2 regions of the Bacillus sp. GW823-FHT06A11 genome follow, and region 1 is predicted to be linked to the other one. Evidence: predicted binding sites of a transcription regulator. Region 1 holds the regulator's gene; the other holds the start of a gene.

Region 1 (12,614 bases):
TGAAGGAGAGCAGTTAACTTCAATAGAAGAAGACCGAATTATTCTTATTGTGGACTGGTTGCAAATGTTAAAAGATAAAGGACAGCCTGTTTTATTTATCGGTAATGATGTTAAATTGCATAAAGAAATAATTATAGAACATTTAGGTGATCAAGCTGTATTCGCTCCGTTTACTAAAAATAATCCAAGACCAAGTGAGCTAGCATTCTTAGGGTTACAAAAAGAAGAACAAGATGTGCATACGTTTGTTCCGAGCTATCTTCGTTTAGCTGAAGCTGAAACAAAGTGGTTAGAAAGTCAAAACAAGTAGGGGCCTTGCAGAAGATGGATATGATATTTAGAAAGATGGAACTTGATGATATTGCTCAAATTGTAGCTATTGAAGAAGTGTCTTTTTCAACTCCTTGGACTGCAGATGCCTTTCACCGTGAATTAACGATGAATGAACATGCACATTATATTGTGTTAGAAAAAGATGGTCGTGTAATCGGATATTGTGGATTGTGGATAATCATTGATGAATCACATATAACAAATATAGCTATTTTGCCAGAATACCGAGGTCAAAAATTAGGAGATGCCTTATTGAAAGCAGTTATTTCAGAAGCGAAAGAACTAGGGGTAAAAACAATGACGCTTGAAGTACGTGTATCAAATGAAGTAGCAAAGCAGTTGTACAAAAAATACGGATTTCAAAATGGTGGAATTCGTAAACGATACTATGCAGACAATCAGGAAGATGGTCTTGTAATGTGGGTGAATATATAATGGAAAAAAATACGATTATACTTGGGATTGAAACAAGCTGTGATGAAACAGCGGTAGCGGTTGTTAAAAATGGAACGGAAATTATTGCGAATGTCGTTGCATCACAAATCGAAAGTCATAAACGTTTTGGCGGGGTTGTACCAGAGATTGCATCCCGTCATCATGTAGAAGAAATTACAGTTGTGTTAGAAGAAGCTTTAAAAGAAGCAAATATCACATTTGATGATATTGATGCAATTGCTGTAACAGAAGGGCCTGGTTTAGTAGGAGCACTTTTAATTGGGGTAAATGCAGCGAAGGCAGTAGCTTTTGCACATGATATTCCGTTAGTCGGTGTTCATCATATTGCTGGCCATATTTATGCGAACCGTTTAGTAAAAGAAGTTCAATTCCCGCTATTATCACTTGTTGTATCTGGTGGGCATACAGAACTTGTTTATATGAAAGAACATGGTTCATTTGAAGTAATTGGTGAAACGCGAGATGATGCAGCTGGAGAAGCATATGATAAAGTAGCTCGTACGTTATCTATGCCATATCCAGGTGGTCCTCATATTGATCGTCTTGCACATGAAGGAGAACCAACAATTGATTTGCCTCGTGCATGGCTAGAACCGAATTCATATGATTTTAGCTTTAGTGGATTGAAATCAGCAGTTATCAACACTGTGCATAACGCGAAACAACGTGGTATAGAAATTAAACCAGAAGATTTAGCGGCAAGTTTCCAAGAAAGTGTAATAGATGTACTTGTAACGAAAGCAGCTCGTGCAGCAGAGGCTTATAATGTAAAGCAATTACTTCTTGCTGGTGGAGTAGCTGCTAATAAAGGACTTCGTGCGCGATTAGAAGAAGAATTTGCACAAAAAGAAAACATTGAACTAATTATTCCACCGCTATCTTTATGCACAGATAATGCAGCAATGATTGCAGCGGCAGGGACAATTGCGTATGAACAAGGCAAGCGTGCAACATTAGCCTTAAATGCGAATCCAGGATTAGATATTGAAGCATAGTTATGCACATAATTAACCACAGCTTGTGGATAAAACCCATATTATCTGTTGATAATGTGGGTTTTGTTGTGTATATAAAGTGTTGATATCTTTTTTGATAGTTGTGGATAATGTGGAAAAGTTGTTTTGATAGCTATTTTATAAAGGTGGATATGTGTATAAGTTTGTGGATAAACTAGATGAAGTCTGACCTTTGAATATATTGTTTTTCGGGAAATAAAAAGTAAGAAGATATCCCTGAAAAACATTTTGAAATATCCTTCTATTATAGAGGGTGCTGATATTGTCAATCCTTGTCGGTAAATCGATATTTCGTGTCGAATCGTTTATATATATAGGGTTACGATAGATGTATTTGAAAATTGGTTGATATATTCCGAGTTACCATTGATATATTCAAAAAATTATTTATGTACTTAAAGAAAAAAGATGTCACATAGTCAAAAATCATGACTGATGAGACATCTTCCTTATTTAAATACTCTTATACATGCAGCTCTTCCCACTCTGCCATACAAGTTTCAAGTTGTACTTGTAGCGTTTGTTTTTTAGTTGTAATTTCACTCGCTTTTTCATAATCTGCATATATTTCTGGTAAGCAAAGTTGATCTTCTAACGTAGCAATTTCTTCTTCTAAGTTTACGATGTTTTGTTCTAGTTCTTCAATTTTTCGAGTGCGTTGACGTTCTAATTGTTTACGCTCTTTTTCTTCGAGATAATTTAATTTTTCTTGAGCTACAGTTTTTTGAACAGGTGCCTGATTTTCTTGCTGTTCAAGTTGTTCAAATGCTGCGCGTTCAATCATTTCATTTTTCTTCTCCACATAGTAATCGTAATCCCCTAAATATTCCTGTGCACCTTCTGTTGATAACTCAATCACAGTCGTTGTTACACGGTTAATGAAGTAGCGGTCATGTGAGACAAATAGAAGAGTCCCTGGATAATCAATTAAAGCATTCTCTAAAATCTCTTTGCTATTTAAATCAAGGTGGTTCGTAGGCTCATCCAGAATTAATAAATTTGACTTTTGCATCATAAGCTTCGCAAGAGCTAATCGAGCTTTTTGTCCACCACTAAGGGAAGATACTGGTTTCAGTACATCATCTCCTGTAAATAAAAAGTTCCCGAGTATAGTACGGATTTCTTTTTCAGGTTGCAGTGGATATTCATCCCATAGTTCATTTAAAACCCGTTTAGAAGATGTTAAGTTTGCTTGTTCTTGATCATAATAACCAACAGATACATTTGATCCGAAAGAAACATCACCATTTAATAGTGGTAACTTATTCACAATAGATTTTAATAATGTGGATTTCCCAATTCCGTTTGGACCAACTAAAGCAACACTATCTCCGCGAGTTAAGCGCATAGTTACGTTTTCAATTATAGGGTCCTCATCATAGCCAATGGTTGCATCCTTTACTTGTAAAACATCATTTCCACTTTGCTTTTCAATATCGAAGTGGAATGATGCTGACTTAGAATCCCCTAATGGTCTCGTTAATAATTCCATTCTGTCTAGTTGTTTACGGCGACTTTGAGCACGTTTCGTTGTAGAGGCGCGAGCTATATTCTTTTGAACGAAGTCCTCAAGTTTTGCGATTTCATCTTGTTGTTTTTCGTAACGTTTCATTTCTTGCTCATATAATGCTGATTTTAAGTCTAAATATTTACTGTAGTTACCAACAAATCGTCTGCTTTCTTTATTCGAAATTTCATATACTTGTGTAACAAGTTTGTCTAAGAAATAACGGTCATGTGAAACGATTAATATTGCGCCAGGATAACCTTGTAAATATTGCTCAAGCCATGTTAATGTTTCGATGTCTAAATGGTTTGTAGGCTCGTCCAAAATAAGTAAGTCTGGTTTTGTTAATAATAATTTTCCGAGAGCTAATCTTGTTTTTTGCCCACCGCTTAAAGTAGAAATCGTCGTCTGGTGCGTTTCAACTGGGAAGCCAAGGCCGCTTAAAATGGAGCGAATATCCGCTTCATATTGATATCCACCTTGATCTTTATAATTGAGTTGCAATTGGTCATAATCAGCTAACAATCTTTCGTATGTAGCTTCGTTTGAAAAGTTTTCTTCTTTGCCCATTTCTTGCTCAAGCCTTCGAAGTTTTGTCTCCATTTGCTGTAAGTGGGTAAAGACGGTTAGCATTTCATCCCAAATTGTTAAAGACGTTTCTAGGCCGGTATTTTGAGCTAAATACCCGATTGAGACATCTTTCGGTTTTATAATTTCGCCACCATCATGTGATAACTCACCAGCGATAATTTTTAATAATGTAGATTTTCCAGCTCCATTCCTTCCAACTAATGCGATACGATCTTTTGTTTGTACTTCCAATTTTAAGTTTGCAAGAATTGTTTCTGCACCGTATAATTTCGAAAGTCCATTTACTTGTAATAAAATCAATGTTTTCACCTCAAATAATTTCTTAACTTTGCCATGTTTATATTTCTCAATCATACTAAAAATAGTGTATAGTTTAAAATAAGAGAGAATACTTCTTCTCTTTATTATACAAGGAATTTAATGAGTGCTAAACTTCTGTATTTGATTAAAGTATATGAATAAAGATAGGAAGAGAGGAGAGGTCATATGGATCAGCAAAAGATTCCACAAGCCACTGCTAAAAGATTGCCTCTATACTATCGATTTATCCAAAACTTATCTCTTTCTGGTAAGCAGCGTGTTTCATCGGCCGAATTGAGTGAAGCGGTAAAAGTAGATTCCGCAACAATACGAAGAGATTTTTCGTATTTTGGAGCGTTAGGGAAAAAGGGATATGGATATAACGTAAATTATTTATTATCATTTTTCCGCGAAACACTTGATCAAGATGATATAACGCGTGTAGCACTTATTGGAGTAGGTAATTTAGGGACCGCTTTCTTACATTATAATTTCACGAAAAACAATAATACAAAAATTGAAATGGCATTTGATGTTAGTGAAGAGAAAGTTGGAACAGAAATCGGGGGCATTCCTGTATACCATTTAGATGAATTAGAAGAGAGATTATCAAATGATATACAAGTGGCAATATTAACAGTACCGGCTACAGTAGCACAAGCTGTAGCAGATAGATTAGCTGAAACGAGCGTGCATGGTATTTTGAATTTCACACCAGCACGATTAAACGTATCAGAGAATATTAGAATTCATCATATTGATTTAGCTGTAGAGTTACAAACATTAGTTTACTTTTTGAAAAACTATCCACAATAAAACGCAGAGGAAGCGACCTCTGCGTTTTATTATTGTTTCTTCTTTGTGAATTTAACTAATATAAGGCGAAGTGCCAAATTAAAATCAATTGTTGCCATAACTGCAAATAGTATTGTCCACACATTCCAGATTGTATCTGTCACGTTCGTAATGGCGAAGCGTGTAAAGATACATCCAAGAAGGAAGTATAGTGTAGCCATGAACAATGGTGAGTTTCTCATACAAAAAATCCTCCGATAAAGCCTTGCATTTTTTCAGCTTCTTTAATCATTTCTTGAATTTGCTCATTGCTCATAAAAATTTGCCCAATAGCGACTAATGTATTCATCGCAACATGAGCTGCAATCGGAACGATAATACGCTTCGTCTTCACATATAAGAAGGCGAATACGAGCCCCATAGCAGTGTATACCAATAAATGAGTAAAATCAAAATGAATTGCTGCGAATACAAGCGAACTAATGATAGCTGCGATAAAGAAGTTAAACTTCTTATAAAGTGCACCAAATAAAATTTTTCTAAATACGATTTCTTCTAAGATAGGTCCAATTATAGATACAACAATAAGGAACCAAGGTGTGGTTCTTGCAATCTCCATCAGTTTCATTGTATTTTCTGAACCTTGTTTAATTCCTAGCAGCTGCATCTCGATCATACCAGCAACTATTTGTGAAAAGAAAGCCAAGAAGAACCCGATGAAAATCCATCCAATAGTAGCTGGAGCAGAAGAGCGCTTTGGATCTAAATGCCTGTCACGAATATCCGTTCTAAGTAACCAAAGTACGATACATAATGCAACAAAGAAGCTAATAATTGCCCAGTGTCCCGTTATGATTTGTCCTTTTTCCTCAATGGTAAATCCTCTATTATCATAGAGTCCTGTTTTTAGGAGAAGTGGCAATCCAACAACGCCAGATAACTGCATTAAAATGTATGTAACGATAATCCACCAGTATTGTTTCTTCAAATGGTTTAACCATCCTTTCTAACTATAGTGTATGAGATAAGTTAGGATAACATGTAAATATGCTACCTACGATATGAACCTCACTTGAATTATGTTTTTTTCGTAAATCCTTATTTGAAATTATAATAGAAGACAGGAGAAAGTTGTGTGTGTAGCGAAAACAACTTAGGGTGTCCTTTCATATTGTAACATACGAGCAGTGGAAACAACGATTCATATAGTAAAGGCAGTATTCTATATAGAAAGTTTATATAGTGATTTGCGAAAAAATTATGATTTTTTTACTTGCAAAAGAAATTGAGATTATTTATTATTATAAGTGTGTTAGCACTCGGATGACTTGAGTGCTAATAAAAGAAATTTACATAACAAAATGAGGAGGTTATTGTTCATGCTAAAGCCATTAGGTGATCGCGTTGTAATTGAGCTTGTTCAAGCAGAAGAAAAAACAGCAAGTGGTATCGTATTACCAGATACTGCAAAAGAAAAACCACAAGAGGGTAAAGTTGTTGCAGTAGGTACTGGTCGAGTGCTTGAGAATGGTGAGCGTGTTGCTTTAGAGGTAGCAGCAGGTGATCTTATCATCTTCTCAAAATATGCAGGTACTGAAGTGAAATATGAAGGTACAGACTACTTGATTTTACGTGAAAGTGACATTTTAGCAGTTATCGGTTAATTATATAAATCTTAAAAAATCCAAGGGGGTCAATTATTATGGCAAAAGATATTAAATTTAGTGAAGAAGCACGTCGTTCGATGCTTCGCGGTGTCGACACTCTTGCAAACGCAGTAAAAGTTACGCTTGGACCAAAAGGTCGTAACGTTGTACTTGAGAAAAAATTTGGTTCACCACTTATTACAAATGATGGTGTAACAATCGCAAAAGAAATCGAATTAGAAGATGCATTCGAAAACATGGGTGCGAAATTAGTAGCAGAAGTTGCTAGCAAAACAAATGACGTAGCTGGTGACGGAACAACAACTGCAACTGTATTAGCGCAAGCTATGATTCGTGAAGGTCTTAAAAACGTAACAGCTGGTGCTAACCCAATGGGTCTTCGTAAAGGTATCGAAAAAGCTGTTACTGCTGCAATTGAAGAATTAAAAACGATTTCTAAACCAATCGAAGGCAAATCTTCTATCGCACAAGTAGCTGCTATTTCTGCAGCTGACGAAGAAGTAGGTCAATTAATCGCTGAAGCAATGGAGCGCGTTGGTAACGATGGCGTTATTACTTTAGAAGAGTCTAAAGGATTCACGACAGAATTAGACGTAGTAGAAGGTATGCAATTTGATCGTGGATATGCATCTCCTTACATGATTACTGATTCTGACAAAATGGAAGCAGTTCTTGATAACCCATATATCTTAATTACTGACAAAAAGATTTCTAACATTCAAGAAATCTTACCGGTATTAGAGCAAGTGGTACAACAAGGTAAACCACTTCTTATCATTGCTGAAGATGTAGAAGGCGAAGCTTTAGCTACATTAGTAGTGAACAAACTTCGTGGTACATTCAATGTAGTAGCTGTTAAAGCTCCTGGATTTGGTGACCGTCGTAAAGCAATGCTAGAAGATATCGCAATCTTAACTGGTGGCGAAGTAATCACTGAAGAATTAGGTCGTGACTTAAAATCTGCTACAGTTGAATCTTTAGGACGCGCTGGTAAAGTTGTTGTTACAAAAGAAAACACAACTGTAGTTGAAGGTATTGGAAATACAGAGCAAATCGCAGCTCGCATCGGTCAAATTCGTGCGCAATTAGAAGAAACAACTTCTGAATTCGATCGTGAAAAATTACAAGAGCGACTTGCTAAACTAGCAGGTGGCGTAGCGGTAATTAAAGTAGGTGCAGCAACTGAAACTGAGTTAAAAGAGCGCAAACTTCGCATTGAAGATGCACTTAACTCAACTCGTGCAGCAGTAGAAGAAGGTATCGTTGCAGGTGGTGGTACTTCACTTATGAACGTATACACGAAAGTAGCTTCTATCGTAGCAGAAGGTGACGAAGCAACAGGTATCAACATCGTACTTCGCGCACTAGAAGAGCCAGTTCGTCAAATCGCAATCAACGCTGGTCTAGAAGGATCTGTAGTTGTAGAGCGTCTAAAAGGCGAAAAAGTAGGCGTTGGTTTCAACGCAGCTACTGGCGAATGGGTTAACATGCTTGAGTCTGGTATCGTAGATCCAGCTAAAGTAACTCGTTCTGCACTTCAAAACGCAGCATCTGTTGCAGCTATGTTCTTAACAACTGAAGCTGTAGTAGCTGACAAGCCAGAACCAAATGCGCCAGCAATGCCTGACATGGGCGGCATGGGCATGGGCGGTATGGGCGGAATGATGTAATTCCGTTTGCCCTAAAAAACATCCATTTCTATATAGAAATGGATGTTTTTTTATGTTTTTTAGAAAAGGAAATGAATTTCTGTAGAATTTTGTCGCTTTCTCTCTTGACCATATAGATACTTCATTGTTAGAATCTAGGAAGATAATATAAAACGATCCTTCATATATCCTCAATGATATGGTTTGAGAGTCTCTACCGGGTTACCGTAAACAACCTGACTATGAAGGCAGTGTGTCTTATATTTATAAAGAGCGGAGACTATCTTTCTTTATAAAGCCAGACCCCTGCCTTTTCTTTGTTATGAGACTAGAGGCGGAGGACTGGCTTTTTTTATTATATTAGTAATGCTTTTCGCCAAATTGGTGAAAATATTTATATACGAGAACTAACGTTGGGGTGATTATTTTGAAGAAGCAACACGATACAATTATCGTTTTAGATTTTGGAAGTCAATACAATCAGTTAATAGCACGTCGAATTCGTGAGTTCGGTGTATACAGTGAACTTCATCCACATACAATTACTGCAGAAGAAATTAAAGCAATGAATCCAAAAGGGATTATTTTCTCTGGTGGACCAAATAGCGTATACGGTGAAGGTGCATTACATTGTGATGAAAAAATCTTCGAACTAGGTTTACCGATCTTCGGTATCTGTTACGGTATGCAGCTTATGACACAACACTTCGGTGGTAAAGTAGAGCGTGCTAACCACCGTGAGTACGGAAAAGCTGTTCTTAAAGTAGAGAACGAATCAAAATTATATGCGAACCTTCCAGAAGAGCAAGTTGTATGGATGAGCCATGGCGACTTAGTAACTGGTTTACCTGAAGGATTCGTAGTAGACGCAACAAGTGAGTCTTGCCCAATTGCTGGTATGAGCAATGAAGCGAAAAACTTATACGGTGTACAATTCCACCCAGAAGTACGTCACTCTGAGCACGGTAACGATTTAATTAAAAACTTCGTATTCGGCGTATGTGGTTGTTCTGAAGGATGGAACATGGAGAACTTTATCGAAGTAGAATTAGAAAAGATTCGTGAAACTGTTGGAGACAAAAAAGTACTATGTGCACTTAGTGGCGGCGTAGACTCTTCTGTTGTAGCAGTATTAATTCATAAAGCAATCGGCGATCAGTTAACATGTATTTTCGTTGACCACGGTTTACTTCGTAAAGGTGAAGCAGAAGGCGTTATGAAAACATTTAGCGAAGGCTTCCATATGAACGTTATTAAAGTGGATGCACAAGAACGTTTCATGAACAAGTTAAAAGGTGTAGAAGATCCAGAACAAAAACGTAAAATCATCGGTAACGAATTCATTTACGTATTTGATGATGAAGCGTCTAAATTACAAGGTATGGACTTCCTAGCACAAGGTACACTTTACACAGATATCGTTGAAAGTGGTACAGCAACTGCACAAACAATTAAATCTCACCATAACGTTGGTGGACTTCCAGAAGACATGCAGTTCAAATTAATTGAGCCTTTAAATACGTTATTTAAAGATGAAGTACGTGTATTAGGATCTGAACTAGGAATTCCTGATGAAATCGTATGGCGTCAACCATTCCCAGGTCCTGGTCTTGGTATTCGTGTATTAGGTGAAATCACAGAAGAGAAATTAGAAATCGTTCGTGAATCTGATGCGATTTTACGTGAAGAAATTATTAAAGCAGGATTAGACCGCGAAATCTGGCAATACTTCACGGCGCTTCCTGGTATGCGTAGCGTAGGTGTTATGGGTGACGAGCGTACTTATGATTACACAGTAGGTATCCGTGCAGTAACATCTATTGACGGTATGACAGCTGACTGGGCACGTATCCCTTGGGACGTACTAGAGAAAATCTCTGTTCGTATCGTAAACGAAGTAAAACACGTTAACCGTATCGTGTATGATGTAACGAGTAAGCCACCAGCAACTATTGAGTGGGAATAGTATTGTAATAAAAAAGATCCATCTATCATTTATGAATAGATGGATCTTTTTGTTTTCGTTATTAATACGAACGAAAATATAAAAATTTATAAAAACGTTCGCTTTTAAATTGACAAAAATACATTCAAGAGTTAATATGAGTATGTAATTCAAACGAAAAGTGAATATTATGCCGTCGTATAATATCGGGGATATGGCCCGAAAGTTTCTACCTAGCTACCGTAAATGGCTTGACTACGAGGCGTTTGTATAAAGATGAGGGGAAACTTGTCTTTGTTTATAGAACGCTTCCATGTATATATGCAATGGAAGCCTTTTTTATTTCTCGGGATAAAAGAGGGCTAGGGTGAAATACGGCGAGTAATCATATAACGGGGGAAACGTAGGATGAAACGCTATTTTCAATTTGATGAGCTCGGTACCAATTATAAGACTGAGTTCATAGCGGGGTTAACAACATTTCTATCTATGGCTTACGTACTGTTTGTCAATCCTGCTACGCTGTCGCTTGGAAATGTTAAAGGGTTACCAGCAGGTACAGGGATGGATCCAGGTGCAGTATTCGTTGCTACGGCATTAGCGGCAGCAATCGGTTCGTTAATTATGGGTATTTTCGCGAAGTATCCAATTGCTTTAGCGCCAGGTATGGGAATTAACGCGTTCTTTGCTTATACAGCAGTGTTAACGATGGGTATTCCGTGGCAAACGGCTATTGCCGGAACATTAATGTCAGGTATTATCTTTATTATTCTTACTGCTTCAGGTATTCGTGAAAAAATCATTAATGCAATTCCATCGGAGTTAAAGTTTGCAGTAGCGGCAGGTATCGGATTGTTCATTGCATTCCTTGGATTCCAAAATGCTGGAATTATCGTGAAAAATGATGCTGTTCTTGTTGGGTTGGGGGACTTAACAAAGGGCACAACGTTACTAGCAATCTTCGGGGTTGTTACGACAATCATCTTCATGATTAAGAAAGTTAATGGTGCAGTATTTTACGGTATGATTCTTACAGCGATCTTAGGAGTGGCAACAGGATTAATTGATACTCCGAAAGCTGTAGTGGGAGCAATACCGAGTCTAGAACCAACGTTCGGTGTGGCGTTAACGCACTTCGGAGATATTTTTACAGTTCAAATGGGGATTGTTATTATAACGTTCTTCTTTATCGATTTCTTTGATACAGCAGGTACGCTTGTAGCGGTTGCGAATCAAGCTGGATTAATGAAGAACAATAAATTACCACGTGCAGGAAAAGCATTATTTGCAGATGCGATTGCAACTGTAATTGGTGCAATCTTGGGTACATCAACAACAACGTCTTACATTGAGTCTTCTGCAGGGGTAGCAGCAGGAGGACGTTCTGGATTTACAGCAGTTGTAACAGCAGGATTCTTCTTACTGGCACTATTCTTCTCGCCATTACTAAGTGTTGTAACGCCAGCTGTAACGGCACCAGCTTTAATTATTGTAGGAATCTTGATGGTTTCTTCTTTAGGGGAAATTGATTGGAAGAAATTCGAGATTGCAGTGCCAGCATTCTTTACAATTATCTCTATGCCACTTACGTATAGTATCGCAACTGGGATTGCGATTGGATTTATCTTCTATCCAATTACAATGGTTGTGAGTGGTCGTCGTAAAGAGGTTCATCCGATTATGTATGTTATGGGAGTTTTATTCGTACTATATTTCATCTACGTTCGTAAATAAAAGGGGTTTTTTAAAAGGTCTAGACTTAAGGGGAGTCTAGACCTTTTTTGCGTCTTCAGAAAATCTTAAGGATTTCCGAGCGTTTTTCTTCAGAAGTTTTCCTATAATAGAAGTTAGGGATTAAAAAAGTAATGGGGGAGATATTGTGGCACACGAAACAATACTTGTCGTAGATGATGAAAAAGAAATTCGGAATTTAATTACAATCTATTTAAAGAATGAAGGATATAAAGTATTACAAGCAGGGGACGGAGAAGAAGGGCTACGTTTACTGGAAGAAAATGAAGTGCATCTAGTCGTATTAGATATTATGATGCCGAAAGTAGATGGTATTCATATGTGTATGAAAGTAAGAGAATCGAAAGAGATGCCTATTATTATGCTTTCTGCGAAAACACAAGATATGGATAAGATTTTAGGATTAACAACAGGAGCAGATGATTACGTAACGAAGCCCTTTAACCCATTAGAGTTAATTGCACGAATTAAATCTCAGTTACGCCGTTATATGAAAATGAATGGTTTTGCTATTCAAAATGAGGACGAGCTAGAAATTGGAGAGATGAAAATAAATATCTCGACCCATAAAGTTATTGTAGAGGGAGAAGAAGTGAAACTAAC
Region 2 (6,312 bases), on a different contig from region 1:
AGGTTCGAGTCCTACCTGCGGAGCCATATTATAGAGAAGTACCCAAGTGGCTCAAGGGGCTCCCCTGCTAAGGGAGTAGATCGCGAACGCGGTGCGAGGGTTCGAATCCCTTCTTCTCTGCCAGTAATTGGCCCGTTGGTCAAGTGGTTAAGACACCGCCCTTTCACGGCGGTAACACGGGTTCGAATCCCGTACGGGTCATACTAAAAGAGATAGCATAAACTGCTATCTCTTTTTTGTTGTATAAAAGTAGACTTTGGATAGTCTGCTTTTTTTATGCAATAGAAGAAATATGAAGTATTCGCTGTTGCAGTTAGGTACATAGAGAGCCGTAAATACAATCATGTTATTTATTTGGACCTGTATGGATATGAAGGAAGTATGACTGTAGCCTCCTACACTTGGAGAAACCGATGAAAATACATCCGGGAGCTACTGTGGAAAATAAATAATATATAGAAGACAGCTTTTTTAGGTTGTCATTATTGTCGAGTTTTGTCGGTAAGTCGATATATTGCAAAAATCGCTGATATAATTTGAGTTACGGTCGATATATTCTAAAAATCGTCGATATAATTTCACTTACCGACAAAAACATAAGAAAATCCCTTTCACAATCTAAAGAAAACGCCTCCATTGAAATGGATTCCACACCTGATCTAATAACTTTACACTTTATGTGAAAAAGTTCACAAATAGGTCATAATTTGTGAAGTAATTCACAATGATACGTGCTACAATATGAATGTAAAGAAGTTAAACAACATTAAATTAGTATTTTAATTAATTACTTAAACAATCATAAAAAATAGATGTGAACAATAGAGAGGGGAAATTACCATGAAAAAAGGTATCAATCGTGTAGTATTAGTAGGAACAGGAGCTGTAGGTTGTAGTTACGCTTACTCAATGATCAACCAAGGTGTAGCTGAAGAGTTCGTATTAGTAGATGTTAATGAAGCAAAAGCAGAAGGGGAAGCAATGGACTTAAGCCATGCGGTACCATTCTCTCCATCACCAACAAAAGTTTGGAGCGGTAGCTATGCAGATTGTAAAGATGCAGATTTAGTAGTTATCACTGCTGGATTACCACAAAAGCCAGGTGAAACTCGTTTAGACTTAGTTGAGAAAAATACAAAGATCTTTAAACAAATCGTTCGCGGTATTATGGATAGTGGATTCGATGGAATCTTCTTAATCGCAACTAACCCAGTTGACATTTTAACTTACGTAACTTGGAAAGAATCTGGTTTACCAAAAGAGCGCGTAATCGGTTCTGGTACTACTTTAGACTCTGCTCGTTTCCGTTACATGTTAGGTGACTACTTAGATGTAGATCCACGTAACGTTCATGCTTATATCGTTGGTGAACACGGTGACACTGAACTTCCAGTATGGAGCCACGCTACTATCGGTGTACAAAAACTAGAAACAATCTTAGCTAACAACGAACAGTACAATCAAGAAGACTTAGATAAAATCTTCGAAAACGTACGTGATGCAGCTTACCATATTATCGAGCGTAAAGGTGCAACTTACTACGGAATCGGTATGTCACTACTTCGTGTAACTAAAGCAATCTTAAACAACGAGAACAGCGTATTAACTGTATCTGCATACCTTGAAGGTCAATACGGAGAGAAAGATGCTTACGTAGGTGTTCCAGCTGTAATTAACCGCGAAGGTGTACGTGAAATCGTAGAACTTGAGCTAAATGAAGATGAAAAAGCGAAATTCGCTCATTCTGTAAAAGTATTAAAAGAAACAATGGCACCAGTACTATAATAATTGCTAAATAATTCAGAGGTGGGAAACTGCTTCTTACCTCTGAACTTATATAATTTAATATAAATTCCTTTTCCGGTTTCCCTTGTATATCCCCAATATACCCCTTTTGCTGGATAAGGGTCGTTTATAGAAAAGAGCACTCTACTTTACGTAGAGTGCTCTTTATTATCCCGCATTAACGGGCAGTAAGATCCCCACCTCAAAATGCAGCGAAAGCAAAGAAGTTAGTTTGGTGATCACCTGCCCGTAAAAGCCCGATTGGTTCAACTAATAATCAGTGGGGGATGAACACCCCCCACTGATTAAAGTTTCACTTTATCATTTTTTAGGCGTTAATCCCAATTTCTTTAAAATATCTGTCAGTGTACCGCTTTTTGATTTTTCTACAGGTGTTTGTGATTTAGATGCATCTGGCCCTTTTTTCAAGAAGTTCTTTTCAACGAAGCGAATATCTTTTTCGTCGACAATCCCATCTTTATTAAGGTCTCCGTCTTTTACAGTTAGTCCTTTTTTACCATAGTTGCTAGCGATAATTTCAGCATCTTTAATATCGATTACTTTATCAGCATTTACATCGCCGGCAAGGTTTTCGTCAGGTCTTGCATAATAATATTGGCCAAGCAGCTTACCGTCTTTTTCAGTACCAAGTTTCGTTGTTAGGCGGCTTGTTAAATGTCCTGGCACTTCTACATATAGGTTATAGTCGCGTTTATTAACTGGAAGTCCATTTAGTTTGAAGTACCCATATTTATCTAGTGAGCCTTCAAACTTATGACGGTAAGAATCAGTTGCGTATACTTTTACGCCAAGCTTTGCATAATCAAACTTTTCATCTAAATATCCACGTTCATTTAAGAATGCACCAGGTTTAATATTTCCTTCTACTAGTGAATTTAAGGACATAACTGAGAATGTTTGATCTTGAAGTACACGCATTCTATTTGGTTCTGATTCACCTTGTTTCCAGTAAACAAAAATTGGTGACTCTAATTGAGCGTTTGCTTCATAAAATTCATCATTTTCTACTTTGAAAGTTACATCAATGAACGGGAAATCACCATCTAATCCAGCAAAGTTTTTGTCATCGATAGCGCCACCAACTGTAACCGAACTTGCCTCTAGTTTCGGTTCATTTACTTTTGCGGTTACTCCTTTTTCGGAAAGTAGCTTTTCAAAAGCAGGATTAAACTTCGCATTTGCAAATTTGAAGTTCTTCTCTAGGAAGTTTACATTAAATTGCCCAGCAACAAATTGTTTTACGTGTTTTGCGTTTAGTGTTACTGTGAACTCGTCATTTTTATATAATTCTTTTTTATCGTAACTAGCTTTCGCATATTGAGCACCTTGTGGGATAAACCAGTAGTTATTTACACCGCTTGGATAGTCAGCTCCTGCAGTTGCATAATCGAAAATATATACGCCTGTGTTCATTGGACCTTCCGTTTTGAAGGAGTCAGGTGTAATGCCAACTTTAAAGTCGCCATTTGCATTAATCGGTAAAAACTTATGCAAGTATGGAGAATAGTCATAGTACATAACGCCATTCGCTTCTTGCGTAATGTTTAATCCTTTTCCTTTTAAGTAGTCAACGTTTGAATCGTATACATTTCCTTTAATCCATAGTGCTTTTTTGCCATCTTCTACTGTATAATTTTCTTCATTTAACTCGTAAATACCAGGTTTTAATCCAGTTAGTTTCACTTCTGGTGGGGTATTATCAATTACAACATAATCACCTTTTACACGTGCTTTCCCAGCCTTATCATAACCGACAAACTCAATTGTGTAGTCTCCTTCTGGTAAGTTGATTTTCTCATCACCAATTGGTTTTGCAGGATCATTTGTAAAAGGATACACTTTTCCATTAAAGAATGAGTCTAAGTAGTAATACACATCAGTTTTTAGTCCACTTGTGTTTAATGTCCCAATGAAGCCCAGAGCTTTATCTGTTTTGGAATCTTTTACGATAAGATCTAACGTTTCAAGTTCGCTGTTTAATTGGAATGCCCCGTGAACATACGATTCACCGTATGGATTAAATTTAGATGTATCAGTTGAAATTGCTTTTCTTGATAGTATTGCATTTTCAATACCAGGCTCTGATACACGAATAGAGAATGGGATTTGATATGTTTCTTCTTTATTTTTCGTGTTCGTAATATGAATATATCCTTCATATCGGCCTTGTTTTACACCGGCTGGAACATTAATTTTTGCTTCAATTTCATCTGCTTTGCCAGCATCAAGAGTAATTGTTTCTGGAGCTGAGATTTTTACACCGTTTGCGACAGCATCGTTAATAGTAGAAGAAGCCGGTGTATAAGAAATTTCTGTTTTAAATTCTTTTTTCTCTTGTTTATTATGATTAGTTACTTTTATATTTCGTTTTTGTTCAAGAGCTTCACCGTCTTTTTGATAAAACTTACCGAATGCAATAGATCCAGTTTCTTCGGGCACTTCAATTACTTCATCATTTACAACAGTTTGTGTCGTATCTAATACTTTAAAGCTTGTTTCTGTACGAACGGCGTTGTAAGCATCTACTCGCCCAGCTCCAACTTCATACACCGAATATTTTTCTTTTAAATCATCAGCTGTGTTCATAAGAGACGCTTTTACATCGAACGGAGAGTAGTCTGGGTGTTCTTGTAAAATTAGAGCAGCAACGCCAGCAATATGAGGGGAAGCCATAGATGTTCCTTGCATACGCTCATAGGAAACAGCGTAGTTTTCACCCTCTTGCGGGTCGTTAATATATTCAGGAACTGTTGAAAGGACAGCGACACCAGGCGCTGTAATATCAGGCTTAATATCATCATTTGCTGTAACAGGACCGCGTGAGCTAAAGTCTGCAAGATGATCGCCTTCTGTTTGAATGTAATTAATTTCATCGAAAGTTAAGGATGTGCTACCTTGTTCAATTTGAGCTTTTAGTTTTTCACCGTCTTCTTTCGTTAGGCGGAATGCTGGAATGTATTTTGTGCTTTCACCAACGTAGAAAGGAATTTCTCCATCCACGTTGTTATAAATAATAACGGCTTTTGCACCTGCTTGTTTTGCGTTAGCAATTTTTTCATCAAATGAGGTTGTACCACGTGCAACGAGAGCGATTTTTCCTTTTACATCTTTTTTACTAAACTCGTCAGGCGTACCGATTCCTACAGATTCAATAGGTAAAGTTTGTCCCTTGAAATCTTCTATTTTATCAGTGAAGTTTTTGCCGAACAAAATTAGGTTAGGGAATTGTAATTGTCCAGCATGACCTGATAGTTTCGGTAAGGAAATAGAGCTATCACTGGCTCCAACCGTAATAGCAAATGGCGAAGCACCTGGTGATCCGAGTGTTGATGGATTCGGTCCAGAGTTACCAGCAGCAACGACTGTAACAACGCCTGAAAGCATCGCGTTATTAACAGCGATAGATGTTGGATCAAGAGGATTGTTGCTATCATCACCTAACGATAAGTTAATAACGTTCATACCGTCAGAAATAGATTTATCAATTGCAGCGATAATACCTGAACTATCTCCACTTCCGTATGGACCGAGTACACGATAGTTATACAGTTCAATGTCAGGTGCAACACCTTTTACTGCTGAATCAGATTGGTTCTTCTTTTGAGCAGAAACGATACCTGCTACGTGAGTGCCGTGGGCTGTGTAGAAGGAAGAACCACGGTTATCAAATTCAGGAGCACCAGATTGTTGCCATTCTGAATAAGTAGTTTCCATTGGATCTGCATCATTATTAATAAAGTCCCAACCCTTTACTGAATTTGGATCTACTTTGCTAGAGTCCTCACCAGGTTTTGCGCGATAGCCTTTATATACGTCTTTTAAGTCAGGGTGATTGTAATCAATACCTGTATCTAATACACCAACTTTAATTCCTTTTCCGGTAATACCCTCACTATGTAACTTATCTACCCCGATTTGAGGGATGCTGTCTGTTAGTTTTTGGGGTGCTTTTTGCTCAGCTTGTTTTGGTAAATTTAATTTCACTTCGTAATCTTTCCAAATGCGTTTTACAACACCAATTCGTAACAACTCTTCAACTGTATTTGCTGGTAATGTCATTGCAACACCATTTAGCGCATGCTTATAAGAACGTTTAATTTGTACAGACTGGAAGTTTCCTGATTTTACTGATGGGCTGAATTGATAAAGCCGTTTTAGTCCTTTTTCGAATTCTTCATGTTCTTGATCAATACGTACTTTTATATTTTCAGGAGCAGATTGTAATCCTTTTTCTTTTTGTTTTAATTCATTAATCTTTACTGGAGCAGTTTGAAATTCTACAATGATATTTACAGGCTCAGAACTACTCGTATTAATATCTGGTGAAATTGTAAAACCAGGGTTGGCATCTACCGTTTGTAATGCCAGGCGTTGTTCTTTAGAAAGCTTCGATAATATAGAATGAGCATTTGAAGATTCAATTTGGTTAATAGGACTTTCAGCAAGTACATTGAACGGAATGGCAGTTGAAAACAGAACGCCAGCTGTTACCATTCCAGTAACAAA

What was found. The regulator Rex, encoded in region 1, represses fermentation and respiration genes when NADH is low (regulators of the CRP and FNR family bind a similar motif). The targets are predictions, from matches to a motif close to TTGTGAAATATTTCACAA.
Region 2: AC1Q8L_RS28550 (L-lactate dehydrogenase) is a predicted target of Rex. The motif match lies at 708-725, and genes of this name have one in related genera.

What each region holds. Positions count from the first base shown of each region.
Region 1 is NZ_JBXAHS010000015.1:1,084-13,697, forward strand. Features, by position in the region: gene tsaB (tRNA (adenosine(37)-N6)-threonylcarbamoyltransferase complex dimerization subunit type 1 TsaB) at 1-310, shown strand, start outside; gene rimI (ribosomal protein S18-alanine N-acetyltransferase) at 325-768, shown strand; gene tsaD (tRNA (adenosine(37)-N6)-threonylcarbamoyltransferase complex transferase subunit TsaD) at 768-1,784, shown strand; gene AC1Q8L_RS29570 (ABC-F family ATP-binding cassette domain-containing protein) at 2,269-4,203, opposite strand; gene AC1Q8L_RS29575 (redox-sensing transcriptional repressor Rex) at 4,390-5,019, shown strand; gene AC1Q8L_RS29580 (YdiK family protein) at 5,049-5,240, opposite strand; gene AC1Q8L_RS29585 (CPBP family intramembrane glutamic endopeptidase) at 5,237-5,986, opposite strand; gene groES (co-chaperone GroES) at 6,378-6,662, shown strand; gene groL (chaperonin GroEL) at 6,701-8,335, shown strand; purine riboswitch at 8,476-8,577, shown strand; gene guaA (glutamine-hydrolyzing GMP synthase) at 8,742-10,280, shown strand; purine riboswitch at 10,436-10,537, shown strand; gene AC1Q8L_RS29605 (NCS2 family permease) at 10,668-11,993, shown strand; gene AC1Q8L_RS29610 (response regulator transcription factor) at 12,139-12,614, shown strand, end outside.
Region 2 is NZ_JBXAHS010000011.1:70,186-76,497, reverse strand. Features, by position in the region: tRNA gene AC1Q8L_RS28565 (tRNA-Asn) at 1-26, shown strand, start outside; tRNA gene AC1Q8L_RS28560 (tRNA-Ser) at 33-123, shown strand; tRNA gene AC1Q8L_RS28555 (tRNA-Glu) at 130-201, shown strand; gene AC1Q8L_RS28550 (L-lactate dehydrogenase) at 841-1,785, shown strand; gene AC1Q8L_RS28545 (S8 family serine peptidase) at 2,107-6,312, opposite strand, start outside.